DNA from 2 places in the Lapillicoccus jejuensis genome. Region 1 is predicted to be linked to the other one. Evidence: riboswitches for the same ligand, from Rfam matches in the RefSeq annotation. Region 1 holds a riboswitch; the other holds the start of a gene.
What was found. Region 1 has a riboswitch for S-adenosylmethionine ahead of FB458_RS20920 (bifunctional o-acetylhomoserine/o-acetylserine sulfhydrylase). Riboswitches for the same ligand answer to the same signal wherever they lie in the genome.
Positions count from the first base shown of each region.

Region 2: linked by a shared signal. The riboswitch ahead of FB458_RS15695 (aminotransferase class V-fold PLP-dependent enzyme) and the one ahead of FB458_RS20920 (bifunctional o-acetylhomoserine/o-acetylserine sulfhydrylase) in region 1 are both predicted to bind S-adenosylmethionine.

Region 1 covers NZ_VFMN01000001.1:4,522,814-4,532,383, forward strand. Annotated here, with positions in the region: gene FB458_RS20905 (PAC2 family protein) at 1-392, opposite strand, end outside; gene hrpA (ATP-dependent RNA helicase HrpA) at 498-4,496, opposite strand; gene FB458_RS20915 (NADH:flavin oxidoreductase/NADH oxidase) at 4,645-5,724, opposite strand; gene FB458_RS20920 (bifunctional o-acetylhomoserine/o-acetylserine sulfhydrylase) at 5,810-7,132, opposite strand; SAM riboswitch class IV at 7,219-7,333, opposite strand; gene FB458_RS21695 (FG-GAP repeat domain-containing protein) at 7,527-8,552, shown strand; gene FB458_RS20930 (AAA family ATPase) at 8,670-9,570, shown strand, end outside.
Region 2 covers NZ_VFMN01000001.1:3,372,603-3,382,172, reverse strand. Annotated here, with positions in the region: gene FB458_RS15705 (DNA translocase FtsK) at 1-1,406, opposite strand, end outside; gene FB458_RS15700 (M36 family metallopeptidase) at 1,663-3,198, shown strand; SAM riboswitch class IV at 3,317-3,428, shown strand; gene FB458_RS15695 (aminotransferase class V-fold PLP-dependent enzyme) at 3,465-4,835, shown strand; gene FB458_RS15690 (hypothetical protein) at 4,991-5,521, shown strand; gene FB458_RS15685 (endonuclease/exonuclease/phosphatase family protein) at 5,554-6,492, opposite strand; gene FB458_RS15680 (ribonuclease J) at 6,500-8,191, opposite strand; gene dapA (4-hydroxy-tetrahydrodipicolinate synthase) at 8,250-9,164, opposite strand; gene FB458_RS15670 (thymidylate synthase) at 9,346-9,570, shown strand, end outside.

The sequences.
Region 1 (9,570 bases):
GTCAGCTCGACGCCGAGGACGCGGATGAGACCGGTGACGGCCTCGACGACGCGCTCCCACTGGTAGTCCGGCTCGACGCCGGCGAGCAGCAGGAAGGGGGTGCCCTCGCGGTCGACGAGCCGGTAGAGCAGCAGCGACGGGTCGTCGTACGAGGTGTAGCGGTCGCGGTCGAAGGTCATGACGGGCCGGCGCCCGCGGTAGTCGAGCAGCTGGTCGACGTCGAAGGACGCGACGACGGTGTGCTCGTGGGTGTCGAGCAGGTGCTGGGTCATCAGCTGCTGCGTGCGCCCGGCGTCGACGAAGCCGCCGACGGCGACGAGCAGCACGGACGCCCGCGCGGCGGCGGGGTGGGTGTCGGTCTCGAAGCGGTAGAGCGCGGAGGGGTCCTGCACGGCGAGCCTTCTTCACGTCGGGTGCTGGGCGGGCGACCGGGGCCGGTCGCCGTTCACGCCGCATAACGTCCCGGGTCGCGCCGGGATTCCTGGGGGCGGCGCGGCTCAGTCGACGGGGACGGCGGCGATCGCCCGCTGGATGCGCTTGACCGACACCGGCGCGGCGGTCCCGAGCCGGTTGGCGAAGAGCGACACCCGCAGCTCCTCGATCATCCAGCCGACGGCGACGACGGGCTCGGACGCGCGCTGCGCGGGACGCAGCCGGTCGAGCAGGTCGCCGTACGCCCGCTCGGCGAGGAGGACCTCGTCCATGGCGCGGCCGTCGCGCAGCGGGTCGAGGGGGGCGCGCTCGAGCCGCAGCAGCACGCCCTGGAGGTAGCGCCCGAGGTCGGGCAGCCGGGCGAGGCCGGTCTCGGCGACGAACCCGGGCCGGACGAGCTCGGCGAGCTGGGAGCGGACGTCGGCGACGGTGTCGCGCAGCGCCGGCTGGGTCATCCGCTCGAGGGTGTTGACGGCCTGCAGGTGACGGGCGAGGACCGGCTCGACGAGCCCGACGACCTGCAGGACGCGGGCGGCGGCGTGGGTGCGGACGGCCTTGAGCGCGGCCTCGAAGTCCGCGTCCGTGCGCACCTCGTGGGGCACGTGCTCGGCGGCGAGGGCGTCGACGGCGCACTCGAGGCAGTCCTCGAGGAGCTTCTGGACCGACCCGTGCGGGTTGTGCCCGAGGGCCAGCTTCTGGGTGTTGGTCAGCCTGGCCAGCACCTGCTTCCACGGCGGGCTGGTGCCGAGGACGAGCAGCCGCCGTACGCCGACGCGGTGCTCGGCCTGCGCCTCGGCGCGGGTCGGGAGCACCCGCAGCGCGACCGAGGTGCCCTCGTCGACGAGGGCGGGGTAGCCGTGGACGGTGCGCCCGCCGCCGCCCTGCGTCGTCACCTCGACGGGGATCTCGCCCACGGTCCAGGACGTCAGGCCGGTGCGCTGCAGGTCGGCACCCGCGCGGGCGACCTGGCGGCGCAGCTGCGGCGCGGCCTGCTCGCGCAGCGCGTCGAGGTCCTGCCCGACGGCGATGACCCGGCCGCCGGGGTCCTCGATGCTGAACCGCACGCGCAGGTGGGTCGGCACGCGCTCGACGTCCCAGTCCCCCTCCTGGACCACGACGCCGTGCGTCTCGCGCAGCACCCGGGACAGGACGGTGGTGAGCGGGCCGTCCCCCGCGCCGAGGCCCCGCTCGCGCAGGACCCGGACGGTCGCCGCGGCGTGCTCGGGGGCCGGGACGAGCAGGCGGCGGGTGGCCTTGGGCAGGGTGCGGATCAGCGCGGTGACGAGGTCCTCGCGCAGCCCCGGCACCTGCCAGTCGAAGCCGTCGGCCGTGACCTGGTTGAGCACCTCGACGGGCACGTGGACGGTGACGCCGTCGTCGTCGCGGCCCGGCTCGAAGCGGTAGTCCACGGCGAGGCGCAGGTCGCCCTGCACCCACGTCGTCGGGTAGGCGTCGCGGTCGACCGCCTCGGCGCTGTCGCGCACGAGCAGGTCCTCGGTGAAGTGCAGCAGCCGCGGTTCGCGTCGCGACGCCTTCTTCCACCAGGTGTCGAAGTGCCGGGCCGAGACGACCTCGGCGGGGATCCGCTCGTCGTAGAACGCGCGCACGGTCTCGTCGTCGACGACGATGTCGCGCCGTCGGGTCCGGGCCTCGAGCTCGCGCAGCCGCTCGACGAGCGCGGCGTTGTCGTGGAAGAACCGGTGCCGGGTGGTCCACTCCCCCTCGACGAGGGCCCGCTGGACGAAGAGGTTGCGGGCCTCCTCGCGGTCGACGGCGGCGTAGCCGACGGTGCGGCCGGTGACGATGGGGACGCCGTACAGGGTCACCCGCTCGGTGGCGACGGCGCTGCCGCGGCGGGCCGACCAGGTGGGCTCGGAGTAGGTGCGCTTGACCAGGTGCTTGCCCGCCTCCTCGGCCCACAGGGGGTCGATCCGGGCGCAGCCGCGGGCCCAGGTGCGGTTGGTCTCGACGAGCTCGCCGGCCATGACGAAGGCCGGCTGCTTCCTGAACACGACGCTGCCGGGGGCGATGGAGAAGTGCAGCCCGCGCGCACCGAGGTAGTCGCGGCGGACCTCGTCCCGGGAACCGATCTGCGAGAGCAGCCCGGTGAGCAGGCTGCGGTGCACGGCCTCGAGGTCGGGCTCGGCGTCCTCCTCGGACGTCCCGCGCGCGGTGTCGTAGCCGGCCTGCTTGCACGCCTGGCGAAGCTGCGCGTGCAGGTCCTGCCACTCGCGGACCCGCAGGAAGTGCAGGTACTCCGCCTTGCAGAGCCGGCGGAACGCGCTGGAGGACAACGCCTTCTGCTGCTCGCGCAGGTAGCGCCACAGCATGAGGTAGGCGCCGAAGTCGCTGCCCTCGACGGCGAAGCGCTTGTGCGCGGCGTCCGCGAGCTCGCGCTTCTCCAGCGGCCGCTCGCGCACGTCCTGCAGCGACAGGGCCGAGACGACGACGAGGACCTCGCGCAGGCAGCCGCGCGCATCGGCCTCGATGACCATCCGCGCGAGGCGCGGGTCGACGGGGAGGGCGGCGATGGTGCGTCCGTACGGCGTCAGCCGTCGCCTCCGCGCGGCCGAGCCGCCTTCGCTCGGGCGGCTGCTCGTCTCCTCCGGCTCGACGGCGCGCAGCTCCTCGAGCAGCCGGACGCCGTCGGTGACGGCCCGCGGGTCGGGCGGGTCGAGGAAGGGGTAGGCGGCGACGTCGCCGAGGCCCAGCGAGGTCATCTGGAGGATGACCGACGCGAGGTTGGTCCGCAGGATCTCGGGGTCGGTGAACTCCGGGCGCGAGAGGTAGTCGTCCTCGGAGTAGAGGCGGATGCAGATGCCCTCGGCGACGCGGCCGCAGCGGCCCTTGCGCTGGTCGGCGCTGGCCCGGCTCACCGGCTCGATCGGCAGGCGCTGCACCTTGGTCCGCGCGGACCACCGCGAGATGCGGGCGGTGCCGGTGTCGACGACGTAGCGGATGCCGGGGACGGTCAGCGAGGTCTCGGCGACGTTGGTGGCGAGGACGACGCGGCGGGTGACGCCGGGCGGGCGGCGGCCGAAGACGCGGTGCTGCTCGGCGGCGGACAGCCGGCCGAAGAGCGGGAGGACCTCGGTCTGCGGGAGGTCGAGCCCGGCGAGCGCCTCGGCGGCGTCGCGGATCTCCCGCTCGCCGCTGAGGAAGACGAGGATGTCGCCGTCGCGGCGTTCCGTCCACAGCTCGGTGACGGCGTCGACGATGCCGGTCGTCTGGTCGCGGTCGGCGACGGCGGGGCCGTCACCGGGACCGTCCTCGTCGTCGTCGGCCTGCGCGTCCTCGGCGGCGAGCGGGCGGTAGCGGACCTCGACGGGGAAGGTGCGACCCGACACCTCGACGACCGGCACGGGCGGCTGCCCGGGCTGGGAGAAGTGGTCGGCGAAGCGCTGCGGGTCGATCGTCGCCGACGTGATGACGACCTTGAGGTCGGGGCGGCGCGGCAGCAGGCGCTTGAGGTAGCCGAGGATGAAGTCGATGTTGAGCGAGCGCTCGTGCGCCTCGTCGATGACGATCGTGTCGTAGCGGCGCAGGTCGCGGTCGTGCTGCAGCTCTCCGAGCAGGATGCCGTCGGTCATCACCTTGACGAGCGTGTCGCGGCTGCTGTGGTCGGCGAAGCGGACCTGGTAGCCCACGACGCCGCCGAGCTCGACGTCGAGCTCCTCGGCGAGGCGCTCGGCGACGGCGCGGGCGGCGATCCGCCGCGGCTGGGTGTGCCCGATCGTGCCGGCGACCCCGCGTCCGAGCCCCAGGAGGATCTTCGGCAGCTGGGTGGTCTTGCCCGACCCGGTCTCCCCGGCGACGACGACGACCTGGTGGTCGCGGATGGCCGCGGCGATGTCGTCGCGGCGCCCGGAGACCGGCAGGTCCTCGGGGTAGCGGATCTCGGGGACGAGGCCGCGGCGGTGCTCGAGCCGTCGGGCCCGGCCGGCGGCCCGCTCGGCGGGGTCGACGTCGCCGCGGGGACGCCCCCGCCCGCGGCGACGAGGGCGGCGGGGCCGGTCGTCCGGGCCGCCGCCGCGCGACGGCACCGGCTCGGACGTCTCGGACACGGAGGTCGAGTCTACGGAGCGCCGTACGGGGCTCTCGACGCGGTTTCGGCCGCTGTCAGCAGGGAGGGGACGACTCCTTGCTCCTGATGCGCCCTTCTCGGGCCGGATCCGGGTCAGGACGGGCACATCCGGAGCAAGAAGTCGTCCCTCACGCGGTGGGCCAGGTGCCGCGGGTGTACTGCGGCGGCCAGGGGGCGTCGTCGACGGCGACGCCGAGCTCGTGCGCGGCGCGCAGCGGCCACGCGGGCTCGCGCAGGGCGGCGCGGGCGAGCAGGACGACGTCGGCCTCGCCGTTGGCGAGGACCTTCTCCGCCTGGACCGGCTCGGTGATCAGCCCGACCGCGCCCGTCGCGACACCGGCGCCGGAGCGCACCCCGGCCGCGAGCGGCACCTGGTAGCCGGGGCCGACGGGGATCGACGCCGGCGCGTTGCCACCGGAGGACACGTCGACGAGGTCGACCCCGCGCGGCGCCATCAGCCGGGCCAGCTCGACGGACTGCTCGAGGTCCCAGCCGCCCTCGAGCCAGTCGGTGCCGGAGATCCGCACGAGCAGCGGCATCCCGTCGGGGATCGCGCCGCGGACGGCGTCGACGGTGTCGAGCAGCAGCCGGGTGCGGCCCTCGAAGGAGCCGCCCCACGCGTCGTCTCGGTGGTTGGACAGCGGGGAGAGGAACTCGTGGAACAGGTAGCCGTGGGCGGCGTGCAGCTCCACGGTGTCGAAGCCGGCGTCGACCGAGCGGACCGCGGCGTCGCGGAAGTCGCGCACGACCTCGGCGATGCCCTCGACGTCGAGCTGCTGCGGGGCGTCGTAGCCCGGGTAGGGCTCCTCGCTCGGACCGACCGGCACCCAGCCGCCGTCCGCCGCGGGGACGGTGCCGTGCTGCGGCGCCCAGGGCCGGTAGGTCGAGCCCTTGCGGCCGGCGTGCGCCAGCTGGGTCCCGATGGCGGCGCCCTGGCCGTGGACGACGTCGACGACGCGCTCCCACGCCTGGGCCTGGTCGTCGCTCCAGATGCCGGCGTCCTGCGGCGAGATCCGTCCCTCGGGCGAGACGGCGGCGGCCTCGGTGAGCAGCAGGCCGAAACCGCCGGTGGCGCGGGCACCGAGGTGGACCAGGTGCCAGTCGTTCGGCAGGCCCTCGTCGCTGGAGTACTGGCACATCGGCGCCAGCCAGGCGCGGTTGCGGACGGTCAGCGAGCGCAGGGTGATCGGGTCGAACAGTCCGGGCACGGAGGTGCTCCTCGGGTCGCGGCGGGCGGGCGTCGTACGGGGCCAACCCGCCCCGCCCGCGCGCGATTCCCGTGGTGCAGGGCCCTCAGGACACCTTGGCCGCGGTGAAGCCCTGCTCGAGGTCGGCGAGGATGTCGTCGATGTGCTCGATGCCGACGGCGAGGCGCACGAGCCCCGGCGTGACCCCGGCGGCGAGCCGGTCCTCGTCGCCGCCCTGGCTGTGCGTCGTCGACGCCGGGTGGATGGCCAGCGAGCGCACGTCGCCGATGTTGGCGACGTGGCTGTGCAGGCTCAGCCCCTCGACGAACCGCTTGCCCGCCTCGATCCCGCCCTCGATCTCGAAGGCGAGCACCGCGCCCGCGCCGCGGGGCGCGTACTTCTGCGCGAGCGCGTACGACGGGCTGTCCGGCAGTGACGCCCACACGACCTTCTCGACCTGGGCGTGGCCGGCGAGGAACGTCGCGACCTTGTGGGTGTTCTCGACGTGCCGCTCGACCCGCAGGCTCAGCGTCTCGATGCCCTGGCCGATGAGGAAGGCGTTGAACGGCGAGACGGCGGCGCCGGTGTCGCGCAGGCCCTGCACGCGCGCCTTGAGGATGAAGGACAGGTTGGCGCCGAAGGGGCTGCCGACGCCGAGGTCCCGCGCGTAGACCAGGCCGTGGTAGCTCTCGTCGGGGGTGTTCCAGTTGGCGTAGCGCTGCGGGTCCTGCGCGTAGTCGAACGTGCCGCCGTCGACGATGACGCCGGCGACGGTCGTGCCGTGCCCGCCGAGGTACTTCGTCGCCGAGTGCACGACGACGTCGGCGCCCCACTCCAGCGGCCGGATGAGGTACGGCGTCGCGATGGTGTTGTCGACGACGAGCGGCACCCCGACCTCGTGGGCGACACCCGCGACGCCCTCGATGTCGAGGACCTCGGCCTTGGGGTTGGCGATCGTCTCGCCGTAGAAGAGGGCGGTGTTCTCCCGGGCGGCGGCACGCCACGAGTCCAGGCTGGTCGGGTCCTCGACGAAGGTGACCTCGATGCCGAGCCGCGGCAGCGTGTACTTGAGCAGGTTGTAGGTGCCGCCGTAGAGCGACGGGCTGGCCACGACGTGCCCGCCGGCCTGCGTGATGGTGAGGATGGCGAGGGTCTCCGCGGCCTGGCCCGACGCGGTGAGCAGCGCCCCGACGCCACCCTCGAGCGCGTTGACCTTCTGCTCGATGGCGTCCTGCGTGGGGTTCATGATCCGCGTGTAGATGTTGCCGAACTCGCTGAGCGCGAAGAGGTTCGCGGCGTGCTCGGTGTCGCGGAACTGGTAGCTGGTCGTCTGGTAGATCGGCAGCGCCCGCGCGCCGGTCGTCGGGTCGGGCGCCTGACCGGCGTGGACCTGCTTGGTCTCGAAGGACCAGTTCGGGGTGTCGCTCATGTCGTCTCCTCGGAACTCATGTCGTGCACATGGAACACTCTCGTCGGCGACACGGTCGGCGCACCGTCGACGGTGCGGGAGCCGGAGCCCCGCGCTTGCCGGGACCCGAGGGTCCGCGACCAGGTCCTCACCCGGGGCACCCCACCGCGAGTGGAGGGTTGCCGGTCAGCGAGCCGGGGCTTGTCGCTGACACTCATGACCTGCACCGATGCTAGGACATCGACCGCCCGGGTGGTGAACCCCCCGTCCCGCCTGGCGGACGGACCCCGGCGAGGGTCGGCCGGTTTCGCCGGTTCCGTCCCCCGGGTGGGACCCGGCGTGCTCTGATGTGCCGGATCAGGGCTCCCAGGCTCCTCCCAGCCCGACGTCGACGACAGCTCACGAAGGAGTGACCATGCGGGTACGGCGCACGGTGCGGATGGTGGTGGCCTCGGTCGCCGCCCTGGTGGGGGCGGGTGCCGGGTCCCTCGTGGCCGCGCCGGCGGTCGACGCGGCCACCGTGGTCCGCACGAGCAGGGTGGTGTGGGGGATGAACGGAGACGTCCCGGTCGCCGGCGACTACACCGGTGACGGGCGCCGCGACCTGGCGGTGTGGCGACCCTCGACCGGGACCTGGTACATCCAGGGCCTTCCCACGTTCAGCTGGGGTGTCGCGGGTGACGTGCCCGTCGTGGCCGACTTCACCGGCGACGGTCGGATCGACCCGGCGGTGTGGAGGCCGTCGACCGGCACCTGGTACATCCGCGGCGTGGCCAAGGTCGTCTGGGGCCTCCAGGGCGACGTCCCGGTCGCCCGGGACTGGAACGGGACGCGCGGGGCGGACCTGGCCGTCTGGAGGCCGTCGACCGGCACCTGGTACGTCCGGGGCGTGACGACGACCGCGTGGGGCCTGAACGGCGACGTCCCCGTCCCCCGCGACTGGAACAGCGACGGCCGTTCCGACCTCGCCGTCTGGCGTCCCTCCACCGGCACGTGGTACCTGCGCGGCATCGCGACCGTCGCCTGGGGCCTGAACGGCGACGTGCCCGTCCCGGCCGACTACTCCGGCGACGGCCGTCCCGAGCTCGCGGTCTGGCGCCCGTCGACCGGCACCTGGTACGAGCGCGGGGTCGCGACGGTCACCTGGGGCCTGCCCGGCGACGTGCCGCAGACCGGTGACTTCCTCGGGACCTCGGCCGCCGACCAGGTCGTGTGGCGCCCGTCCACCGGCACCTGGTACCTGCGCTGGCAGGAGGTGACGACGTCCCCGACGCCGCCCGCGCCCACGACCCGGTGCGACCCGTCGTACCCGACGATCTGCCTCCCCCCGCCGCCCCCGGACCTGGACTGCTCGCAGATCCCGTACCGCAACTTCCCTGTGCGCCAACCCGACCCGCACCGCTTCGACGCCGACCACGACGGCATCGGCTGCGAGAGCTGACCGCGGGACCCCTCGTCGCACGGACCCGTCGGGGTCAACCGGATTCACCGGACGCCGCGCTCCCGCTCGGCTAGATTCGGAGGTCGACGCCGCCGCACCGACAGAGCAGGGGTATCCGTGAGCGACAGCCTCGACCGGCGGGCGACCGTGTCCGCTCCGGCGCCCTCGCACGTCGCCGGGAAGGGCGGACGCCGCTTCCGGCACGGACTGGTCATCGGCACCTTCTACCCCCCGCACGTCGGGCACCTGGCGCTGGTGCGCGCCGCGCTGTCGCGCTGCGATCGGGTGACCGTCGAGGTGCTCGGCGGCAGCACCGAGTCCATCCCCGTTCCGCTGCGGGTCCAGTGGCTCGTCGAGGAGGCGCCGACGGCGCGCGTGACCTCGGTCGTCGACGACGCCGAGATCGACTTCGAGTCGGCCGCCGCCTGGGAGCACCACACGGGCGTGATCCGCAGCCTGCTCGACCCCGCCGACGGGCCGGTCGGGGCGGTCTTCACCTCGGACGCGTACGGTGAGGAGCTGGCCCACCGGCTCGACGCGGAGTGGGTGCGCGTCGACCCCGAGCGCTCGTCGCTCACCGTCTCGAGCACCGCCGTGCGGCGCGACGTTCCCGGTCACTGGTGGGCCCTGCCGGCCGCGGCCCGTGCCCACCTGGCCAAGCGGGTCGTCGTCCTCGGCGCCGAGTCCAGCGGGACGACGACGCTGGCCAGCGACCTCGCCGACCGGTACGGCGTCCCCTGGGTCCCGGAGTACGTGCGGGCCTGGGCGGTCGCCCGTCCGGGTGGGCCCGGGGCCCCCTGGCAGGACGTCGAGCTCGATCTCGTCGCGCAGGCCCAGGCCGCCGGGGAGGACGCCGCCGCGCGTCGCACCCCCCGACCGCTCCTGCTCTGCGACACCGACGTCCTCGCCGCCGCGGTCTGGCACCAGCGGCACGTGGGGTCGCGCTCCCCCCGGCTGGAGGCGCTGGCTGCCCAGCGGGTGCCGGACCTGTACCTGCTGACCTCGCCGGACGACGTCC
Region 2 (9,570 bases), 1.2 Mb from region 1:
GACTTGCCGGGGATCGGGCTGAGGATGCGCACGTCGGCCGAGGCCACGGCGTACGCGATGTTCTTCGACAGCGCGGTGACGCGCTCGACCTTCGTGCCGTGGCCGAGCTCGACCTCGTAGCGGGTGACGGTGGGCCCGCGGGTGAAACCGGTGACGGCGGCGTCGATCTCGAACTGCTCGAACACCTGCGTCAGCGAGTCGACGACCCGGTCGTTGGCCGCGCTGCGCGTCTTGTGCGGCGCCCCCGGCGCCAGCAGCGCCTGGTCGGGCAGCGTGTAGGTGACGTCGCCGGAGAGCTGGAGCTGCTCGACCCGGGCCGGCAGCGTCGTCGTCGGCGGGGCGACGAGGTCCTCCTTCGGGCCGACCTCGGCGGCGACCGCGGCGACGACGGGGCTCGGCGCGGGCGCGGCCTTCGGTGCCGGGGCGCCCGCCACCGGCTGCGTGTCGTCCGGCGACGGCGCGAGCACCCCCGGCTTCGTCGGACGCTTCTGACCGGGTCGCAGCGAGCGGCCCTTGGCGGCGGCCACCTCGGCGGCCTGCTCGAACGCCTCGTCGCCGGCCATCGGCTCCCCGTCCGGGCCCGTACGGCGCCGCGAGCGCCGCTTCGGCGTGACCGGCTCGTCCTCGGGCACGAGCTCCGGCTCGCCGGGGTGGCCGATGAGGCGGTCGCGGACCTGCGCCAGTCGGTCGGGGATGGCCCGCACCGGGGTGCGGGTGACGACGAGCAGCCCGAAGAAGCCGAGCAGCACGAGGATGACGTCGGCGCCGTAGACCGAGACCGCGGTCGAGAGCGGGCTCGAGGCGAGGAAGCCGATGATGCCGCCGGCCGCGCGCATCGGGTCGGCGCCGTCGGGCGGCTCGGGCAGGCCGGCGGCGATGTGGGTCAGGCCGCAGGCGGCGAACGTCATCGCGCCGAGGCCGACGCCGATGCGGTTCGTCGCCGCCGAGTCCTCGGGCGCGCGCAGCAGCCGCAGCCCCAGACCGAGCAGGACGAGCGGGACGGCGTACCCCACCCGGCCGAAGGTGCCGGCGACCACCGCGTGCACGCCGTCGCCGACGACGCCGTGGATCCCCCACCACTCGCGGGCCGCGACGAGCACGGCGAGCGCGATGAGGAAGAAGCCGACGCCGTCGCGGCGGTGCTCCGGCTCGAGGTCGCGCGCGGACGCGCCGACCCGGCGGACCGCGCCGCCCGCGAGGTGGCTGACGCCCATCCACGTGCCCCGGACCGCGCGCAGGGGCAGCGGGAGCCCGCCGGAGCGGGCGGTGCTCGGGCGCGCCGCGGGCTTGCGGGCGGGCGTGCGCGCCCCGGACGCCCCGGACCGCGAGCTCACGGGGCGGGTCGAGGACGCGCCGGACCCGGAGCGAGAGGCCCGCGAGGGCGTGGTGGAGGGACGCGTGGCCATGGGGGAACGGTACCCGCCGGGCCCCATCCGACCCAGGCGCCACACAGGTGACATCCGGTGACATCGGGGTCGGCCGTCCGCCGCCGCCCCTCCCCCGGCTGGGCGGATTCGCCGCGCGCGGCCCCCGCGCGGCTCGTAGGGTCACGTCGGGACGTCCCAGCCGCCTCACCGCGGACGCCCAGCCCCGCCCCAGGACGGTGTCCCGTCCGGAGCCGCCACCCATCACCACCTGCCACCACCCCCGGGAGGACCCCCCGTGTCGCGCTCATCCCTCCGCCGCACCGTCGCCGGCGGCGCCACCCTCGCCGCCGGCGCCGCGCTGCTCGCCGGCGTCGCCGCCCCCACGGCGGGCGCCCAGCCCGCCGCCACGTCCGCGGCCGCCGCCGTCCCCGCCGGGCTCGTCCCCGTGCGCACCCTCACCTCGCTGCTCGGCACCCACGCCTGGTACGCGCAGACCTTCCACGGACTGCCGGTCGTCGACGGCTACTACGCCGTGCACACCCTCACCTCGGGCACGAGCGTGGCCGACGGCCGCCGGTCCGTGCCCGCGACCCTCGTCACGACGCCCGCCCTCACCGCGCAGACAGCGCTGGGACGGGCCGCCAGCGCCCGCACGGCCGCCGCGAGCGCCGCGGCGGGCAAGGCCGTCGCGGCCGGTCACCCGAAGAACGCCCCCCTCGCCCCGGCCGTGGCCGGTGACTCCCGGGCGACCCTCGCCGTCGTCGGCGGCCCCGACGCCGCCATCGTCTGGCAGGTCATCACCACCGGTGACGACGGCGAGTCGCGCACCCTCGTCGACGCCCGCACCGGCGCCGTCCGCGAGGTGCGCTCGCTGTCGAAGAACGCCGAGGGCCCGGCGGCGACCCCCGCCGGCACCGACGCCACCGGGACCGCCTCGGTCTTCGACCCCAACCCGGTCGTCGCCCTGCGCGACGAGTCGCTGACCGACGGCAAGGACGCGAACTCGGCCGTGCCGAATCGCGCCTACGTCACGGTCGCCCTCCCCCGTCTGCTGCCCGGCTCCACCACCCTCAGCGGCCGCTACGCCAAGGTGACCAAGGCCGCCGGCGGCCTGGCGAAGAGCGCCGGGCACGACTTCACCTACCGCCGGGCCGACGACCGCTTCGAGCAGGCCAACGCCTACTACGGCATCGACAAGGCCCAGGCCTACATCCGGTCGCTCGGCTTCACCGACGTCAACAACGAGCCGCAGCGGCTGCACGTCGACACCTACAAGGGCGACAACTCGTTCTACTCGCCCACCCAGGACACGATCACCTACGGCACCGGCGGCGTCGACGACGCCGAGGACCTCGAGGTCGTGTGGCACGAGTACGGCCACGCCATCCAGGACGCGCAGGTGCCCGGGTACGGCTCCAGCGAGGAGGCCGGCGCGACCGGCGAGGGCTTCGGCGACTACTGGGCCGTGAGCATGGCCCAGCCGACGAGCCGCGGCTTCGACGACCCGTGCGTCATGGACTGGGACTCGACGAGCTACACGACCACCGTCCCGCACTGCCTGCGCCGCACCGACACCGGCAAGACCGTCGCCGACATGACCGGTGAGGTCCACGACGACGGCGAGATCTGGTCCAACGCCCTGTGGGACGTCCACCAGGCCCTCGGCCGCGACGAGGCCAACCGGATCGTCCTCGAGGCCCAGTTCTCCTACACCCCGGACACCTCGTTCGCGGCGGCGGCGCGGGTCACGGTCGCGACCGCCCGGAGCCTGTACGGCGACCCGGCCGCCCGGACCGTGCGGCAGGCCTTCGCGGCCCGCGGCATCCTCTGAGCGCAGCGGCCCCGGTCGTCGGTCGGACGACCGGAGGTCGTCCGTTCCGTCCCACATCGCGAGAGCGGCGTCCCCGTCCCTGGACGGGACGCCGCTCTCGTCGCTACCGTCGGGGACAGGTCATGAGCGCCAGCGACAAGCCCCGGCTCGCTGGCCAGCAACCCTCCTCCGCGGTGGGGTGCTCCGGGTGACGACCAGGCCCTGCCGTCCGGCACGGGCAAGCGCGGACCCGCGACCGGTGGGTCCCTGACCTCCCAGGAGCCCCCGTGACCGCCGTCGCGTCCCGCCCGACCACCCGTCCCGCCGCCCAGCCGGACGGCGGGCCGCGCACGCTGCCCGCGGTCGTCGGCGCCGACCTCGTCGTCCCGACCCTGCGCGGCCCGCGGACCTACGCCCCGCTCGACCACGCCGCCTCGACCCCCGCGCTCGTGGCCGTGCAGGACGCCGTCGACGTCGCGCTGCGCACCTACTCCTCGGTCCACCGCGGCAACGGCTGGGCCAGCCGCGTGACGAGCGAGTGGTACGAGCAGGCCCGCGAGGAGATCGGCCGCTTCGTCGGCGCCCGCGACGACGACACCGTCGTCGTCACCCGCAACACGACCGACTCGCTCAACCTGCTCGCCCACTGCCTCCCCGTCGGCACCACGGTCGTCGTCTTCGAGACCGAGCACCACGCCGCGCTGCTGCCGTGGGAGGACCGCCCGGGCGTCACCGTCTCCCGGCTCGCGGTGCCGCGCACCGTCGACGGCGCGCTCGACGCGCTCGACCGCGCGCTGGCCGCCGTGAGCACGCCGTACGCCCTCGTCGTCGTCGCCGGCGCCTCGAACGTCACCGGGGAGGTGTGGCCGCTCGAGCGGGTCGTCGACACCGCCCGCGCCCACGGCGCCCGGGTCGCGCTCGACGCCGCCCAGCTCGCCCCGCACCGCCGCGTCGACCTCGCCGCGACCGGCGTGGACTGGGTCGCCCTCTCGGGCCACAAGCTCTACGCGCCGTACGGCGCCGGCGCCCTCGTCGGCCGCGCGGACTGGCTCGACGAGGCGACGCCGTACCTGCGCGGGGGCGGCGCGACCGCCCGCGTCACCCCGCTGGCCACGACGTGGGCCCGTGGCGCCGCCCGCCACGAGGCCGGCAGCCCGAACGTCATCGGCGCCGTCGCCCTCGCCGCGGCCTGCGCGACGGTCGAGCGCCACCGCGACGCGGTCGAGTCGCACGAGCAGGACCTGCTGGACCGGCTGCGCGACGGCCTCGGCGCGGTCCCGGGCGTCGACACCTGGACGATCTTCGGCGACGACCCGCAGGTCGACCGGGTCGGCGTCGTCGCCTTCACCGTCGACCGGCTCGACTCGGCCCTCGTCTCCGCGGTGCTCTCGGCCGAGCACGGCATCGGCGTGCGCGACGGGCGGTTCTGCGCCCACGTCCTCGTCGACGACCTGCTCACCGATCCATGGGGTGACGTGCCGGGCACGGCCGTCCGCGCCAGCGTCGGCCTCGCGGCGACGGTCGAGCACGTCGAGCGGCTCGTCGCCGCGGTCGCCGAGCTCGCCGCCCACGGCCCGCAGCGGCGCTGGGTCCGCGGCGAGCAGGGCTGGGTGGCCGAGGGCGACCACCGCGAGACCACCCTGCCCCGCCCCTGGTGATCCCGGCACAGGCCGGGCACAGCCGCTCAGAGGACGACCTGACCCGGGCTTGACGCTCCTCGAACGTGGGCGCTGCACGATGCTCCTCGTCACCGGTCCACCGGTGACCCCGGCGCCCACCGCGTCGGGACCGTCCCAGCAGGAGGACAACCATCATGTGGACCACCCGGACCCGTGCCCTCGTCATCGGCGGCACCGCCGTCGTGCTCGTCGGCGGCGCCACCGCCGGCACCATCGCGGTCGCGAACGCGTCCGACTCCTCGTCGACCACCCCGTCGGCGACCGCGAGCGCGACCCCTGGCGCGTCGTCCTCGACGGGGACGACCGCGACGAAGGGCGACAAGGCCAAGCACCGCAAGCCCCGCGCCGAGGAGCTGGCGCGGCTCAAGGACGTCCTGCACGCCGAGTGGACGACGAAGGACAAGGCCGGGAAGGTCGTCACCCACGACGCCATCCGCGGCACCGTCACCGCCGTCTCGGGCTCCTCGATCACGGTCAAGGCCGCCGACGGGGTCAACGAGACCTACGCGCTCGGCGGGTCGACCAAGGTCACCCTCGGCCAGGGCAAGGGCGTCAAGGCCAAGAGCGGCTCCGTCGGGGACCTCAAGACCGGCGCGAACGTCGTCGTGCTCGGCACGGGCACCTCGAGCCTCACCGCCGACCGGGTCCTCGTCCCGGCCGCCTGACGGCGGCGCGCGGGCTGCTCGCCGGGGGACGGTCAGCGGACCGTCCCCCACGCGGCGGCGTGGTCGGTCCCGTCGAGGTGCACCGTGCCCGCGGCCACGGTCGAGAACCCGCGCACGAGGACGTGGTCGATCCGCGCGAAGGGCGGGACGTCCGCGTCCTGCGGCCACGTCGGCGCCCAGCCCTCCCCCGCGTCGCGGGCGACGTCGGACATCCCGTCGGCGACCCGGCGGAAGAGCGGGTGGTCGTCGGTGGCGTTGAAGTCGCCGGCGAGCACGAGCGGCTCGTCCGTCGGCCGGGCCCGGCGCAGCTCGGCCAGCCGGGTGAGGCTCGTGCGCCACTGCGGCTCCCAGGCGGTGGGCGGCAGCGGGTGGACGGCCTGGAGCACGAACGGCGCCCCCGGCCGCTGGACCCGCACGAGCGGTTGGCGGAAGGCGGAGGGCGTGCCGGCGGGCCCGTCGCCGTCGGCGAGCGCGGTGAGCGGCCAGCGGCTGCGCACGAGCGAGCCCTCGGCCCCCGGTTCCGCGCTGCCGGCCGTTGCCGGCAGGAGCCCGTCGAGCCCGGCGGCGGAGAGGCGCCGTACGGCGTCGGGGGTGACCTCGAGCAGGACGAGCACGGCGACGTCGTGGGCCTGGACCGCGGCCACGACCTGCGTGGCGTCGGCCTGCCCGAACTCGAGGTTGGCCGACATCACGGTCAGCGCGCCGGGGCCGGGGGGCACCGTCCGGCGCAGGTACGGCGCCCCGAGCAGCGCCAGCGCGACCACGCTCGGCACCAGCCCGGCGACCGCGAGGCGACGGTGCCGCCACGTCGCGGCGAGGGTCGCCACGACGACGAGGACGCACCACAGCGGCACGAGCGACTGGACCACCGCCAGCAGGCGGGAGGGCAGGTCGACGTACCGGCTGAGGACCCCCGCCGTGCCGCCGAGGAGCAGCAGCGCGAGCAGCCACCCGGCGACGCGGCGGAGCACCCGCGGCTCAGGCCTCGATGACGACGGGGATGATCATCGGCCGGCGGCGCAGCTTGCCGCCGACCCAGCCGCCGATGGTGCGGCGCATGACCTGCTGGAGCTGGTGCTCGTCGCGCACGCCGTTGCCGGTCGCCTCGGCCAGGGCCTGCTCCACCTTGGGGATGACCTGGTCGAAGACGGCCTGGTCCTCGGCGAAGCCGCGGGCCGTGATCTCCGGGCCGGCGGCGATCTTGCCGGTGGCCCGGTCGATGACCGCGATGCAGGTGATGAAGCCCTCGTCGCGCAGGATGCGGCGGTCCTTGAGCAGCGCCTCGGTCGTCTCGCCGACGGACGAGCCGTCGACGTAGATGAAGCCGATCGGGACCTCGCCGACGAGCCGGGCCCGCCCCTTGACGAGGTCGACGACGCCGCCGTTCATGGTGACGAGCACGTTCTCGCGCGGGACGCCCGTCTTGACCGCGAGGTCGGCGTTGGCCACGAGGTGGCGCCACTCGCCGTGGACCGGCATGACGTGCTTCGGCTTGACGATGTTGTAGCAGTAGAGCAGCTCGCCGGCGCTGGCGTGACCGGAGACGTGCACCTTCGCGTTGCCCTTGTGGACGACGGTGGCCCCGAGCACCATCAGGCCGTTGATGACCCGGTAGACGGCGTTCTCGTTGCCGGGGATGAGCGAGCTGGCCAGCAGGACGGTGTCGCCCTCGCCGACGTCGATCCGGTGGTCGCGGTTGGCCATCCGGGACAGCGCCGCCATCGGCTCGCCCTGGCTGCCCGTGCAGACGAGGACGACCTGGTCGTCGGGCAGGTCGTCGAGCTTCTTGACGTCGACGAGCACGCCGTCGGGCACGTACAGGTAGCCCAGCTCGGCGGCGATGCCCATGTTGCGCACCATCGACCGGCCGACCATGGCGACCTTGCGGCCGTTGCGGGCGGCGGCGTCGAGGACCTGCTGGACGCGGTGCACGTGCGAGGAGAAGCAGGCGACGATGACGCGGCGGCGGGCGCCCCGGAAGACCGTGTCGATGGCCGGGGCGATGTCGCGCTCGGGGGTGGTGAAGCCGGGGACCTCGGCGTTGGTCGAGTCGGTGAGGAAGAGGTCGACCCCCTCCTCGCCGAGCCGGGCGAACGCGCGCAGGTCGGTGAGCCGGCCGTCGAGCGGCAGCTGGTCCATCTTGAAGTCGCCGGTGTGCAGGACCGAGCCGGCCTTCGTGCGGACCATGACGGCGAGCGCGTCGGGGATCGAGTGGTTGACGGCGACGAACTCGAGGTCGAAGACGCCGAGCTTCTCGCGCTGCCCCTCCTTGACGCCGAGCGTGTACGGCTTGATCCGGTGCTCGCGCAGCTTGGCCTCGATGAGGGCCAGCGTCAGCTGCGAGCCGATGAGCGGGATGTCGGCCTTCATCCGCAGCAGGTAGGGCACGGCGCCGATGTGGTCCTCGTGCCCGTGGGTGAGGACGATCGCCTCGACGCGGTCGATGCGGTCCTCGAGGTACTCCAGGTCCGGGAGGATGAGGTCGACGCCGGGGTGGTGGTCCTCGGGGAACAGGACGCCGCAGTCGATGACGAGCAGGCGGCCCTGGGTCTCCAGGACGGTCATGTTGCGGCCGACCTCCCCGAGGCCGCCGAGCGCGACGACGCGCAGGCCTCCGTCGGGCAGGGCGGGGGGAAGGGGCACGACGGTGTCGCGCGGTGAGCTGCTCAAGGGTGGTGACTCTCTCTGTCGAGGTCGGGGCCCGGCGGTGCCGGGCGTCGGGCTGGTGTCAGGGGGCGGCGGCCAGGCGCGCGGTCGACGCCGGGAGCGCGGCCAGCGCCGCGCGCAGCCGCGCGAGGTGCTCGGGGGGCGAGGTGACGAGCGGGAGGCGGACCGCGGGCGAGCCGATGAGGCCGAGCTCGTGCAGGGCCGCCTTGGCCATGATCGCGCCCTGGGAGGTGAACATCACGGCGTCGACGACGGGGATCGTGCGGCGGTGGATCGCGACCGCCTCGGTGAGGTCGCCGCGGTCGACGGCGGCGAGCATGGCCGCGTACTCGTCGCCGAGCACGTGGGTGGCGACGCCGACGTAGCCCACCGCCCCCTGGGTGAGGTGGGCCAGGGTGAGGACGTCGTCCCCGCTGTAGTACTGCAGGTCGGTGGCGGCCATGACGTGGGTCGAGGCCCACAGGTCGGCCTTGGCGTCCTTGACGCCGCGCACCCGCGGGTGCTCGGCCAGGCGCAGCAGCGTCTCGGTCGTCATCGGCACCCCGGACCGGCCGGGGATGTCGTAGACCATGACCGGCAGGTCGGTCGCGTCGGCGACCGCCTCGACGTGCCGGGCGATGCCCTCCTGGGTGGGCTTGCTGTAGTACGGCGTGACGACGAGCAGGCCGGTCGCGCCGGCGTCCGCCGCCTGGCGGGCGCAGTGCACCGAGTGGGCCGTGTCGTTGCTGCCGACCCCGGCGACGACCGCGCCGCGCTCGCCGACGACCTCGACGGCGGCCCGCAGCAGCGCGACCTTCTCCTCGTCCGACGTGGTCGGTGACTCCCCCGTCGTGCCGCTGACGACGACGCCGTCGTGACCGTGCGCGAAGAGGTGCTCGACCACGCGGCGGAACCCGCCGAGGTCGAGGCCGCCGTCGTCCTCCATCGGGGTGACGACCGCCGTGAGCGCGCGACCGAAGGCGGGAGCGGTGGGCATGCCCCCAGCGTATCCGGGGCGTCGTACGGCTCCGGACATGCGTCGTGGCGCTGCCCGCTCGGGGGTTCAGGCAGCGCCACGACTGGCTCTACTGTGCCACGGGCCCGCGGGGAGTCCAACTCGGGCGGGCGGACCGGGCGAGCCCCCGGGCCGGGCACCGGGTGTGCGGTAGGTTCCGGACGTGCGTCAGTACCTCGACCTGCTCGACCGCGTCCTCACCGAGGGCGTGGAGAAGTCGGACCGCACGGGTACGGGGACGCTGAGCGTCTTCGGGCACCAGATGCGCTTCGACCTCTCCGAGGGCTTCCCGATCGTCACGACGAAGCGGGTCCACGTCCGCTCGGTCGTCGGCGAGCTGCTGTGGTTCCTGCGCGGCGACACCAACGTGCGCTGGCTGCAGGAGCGC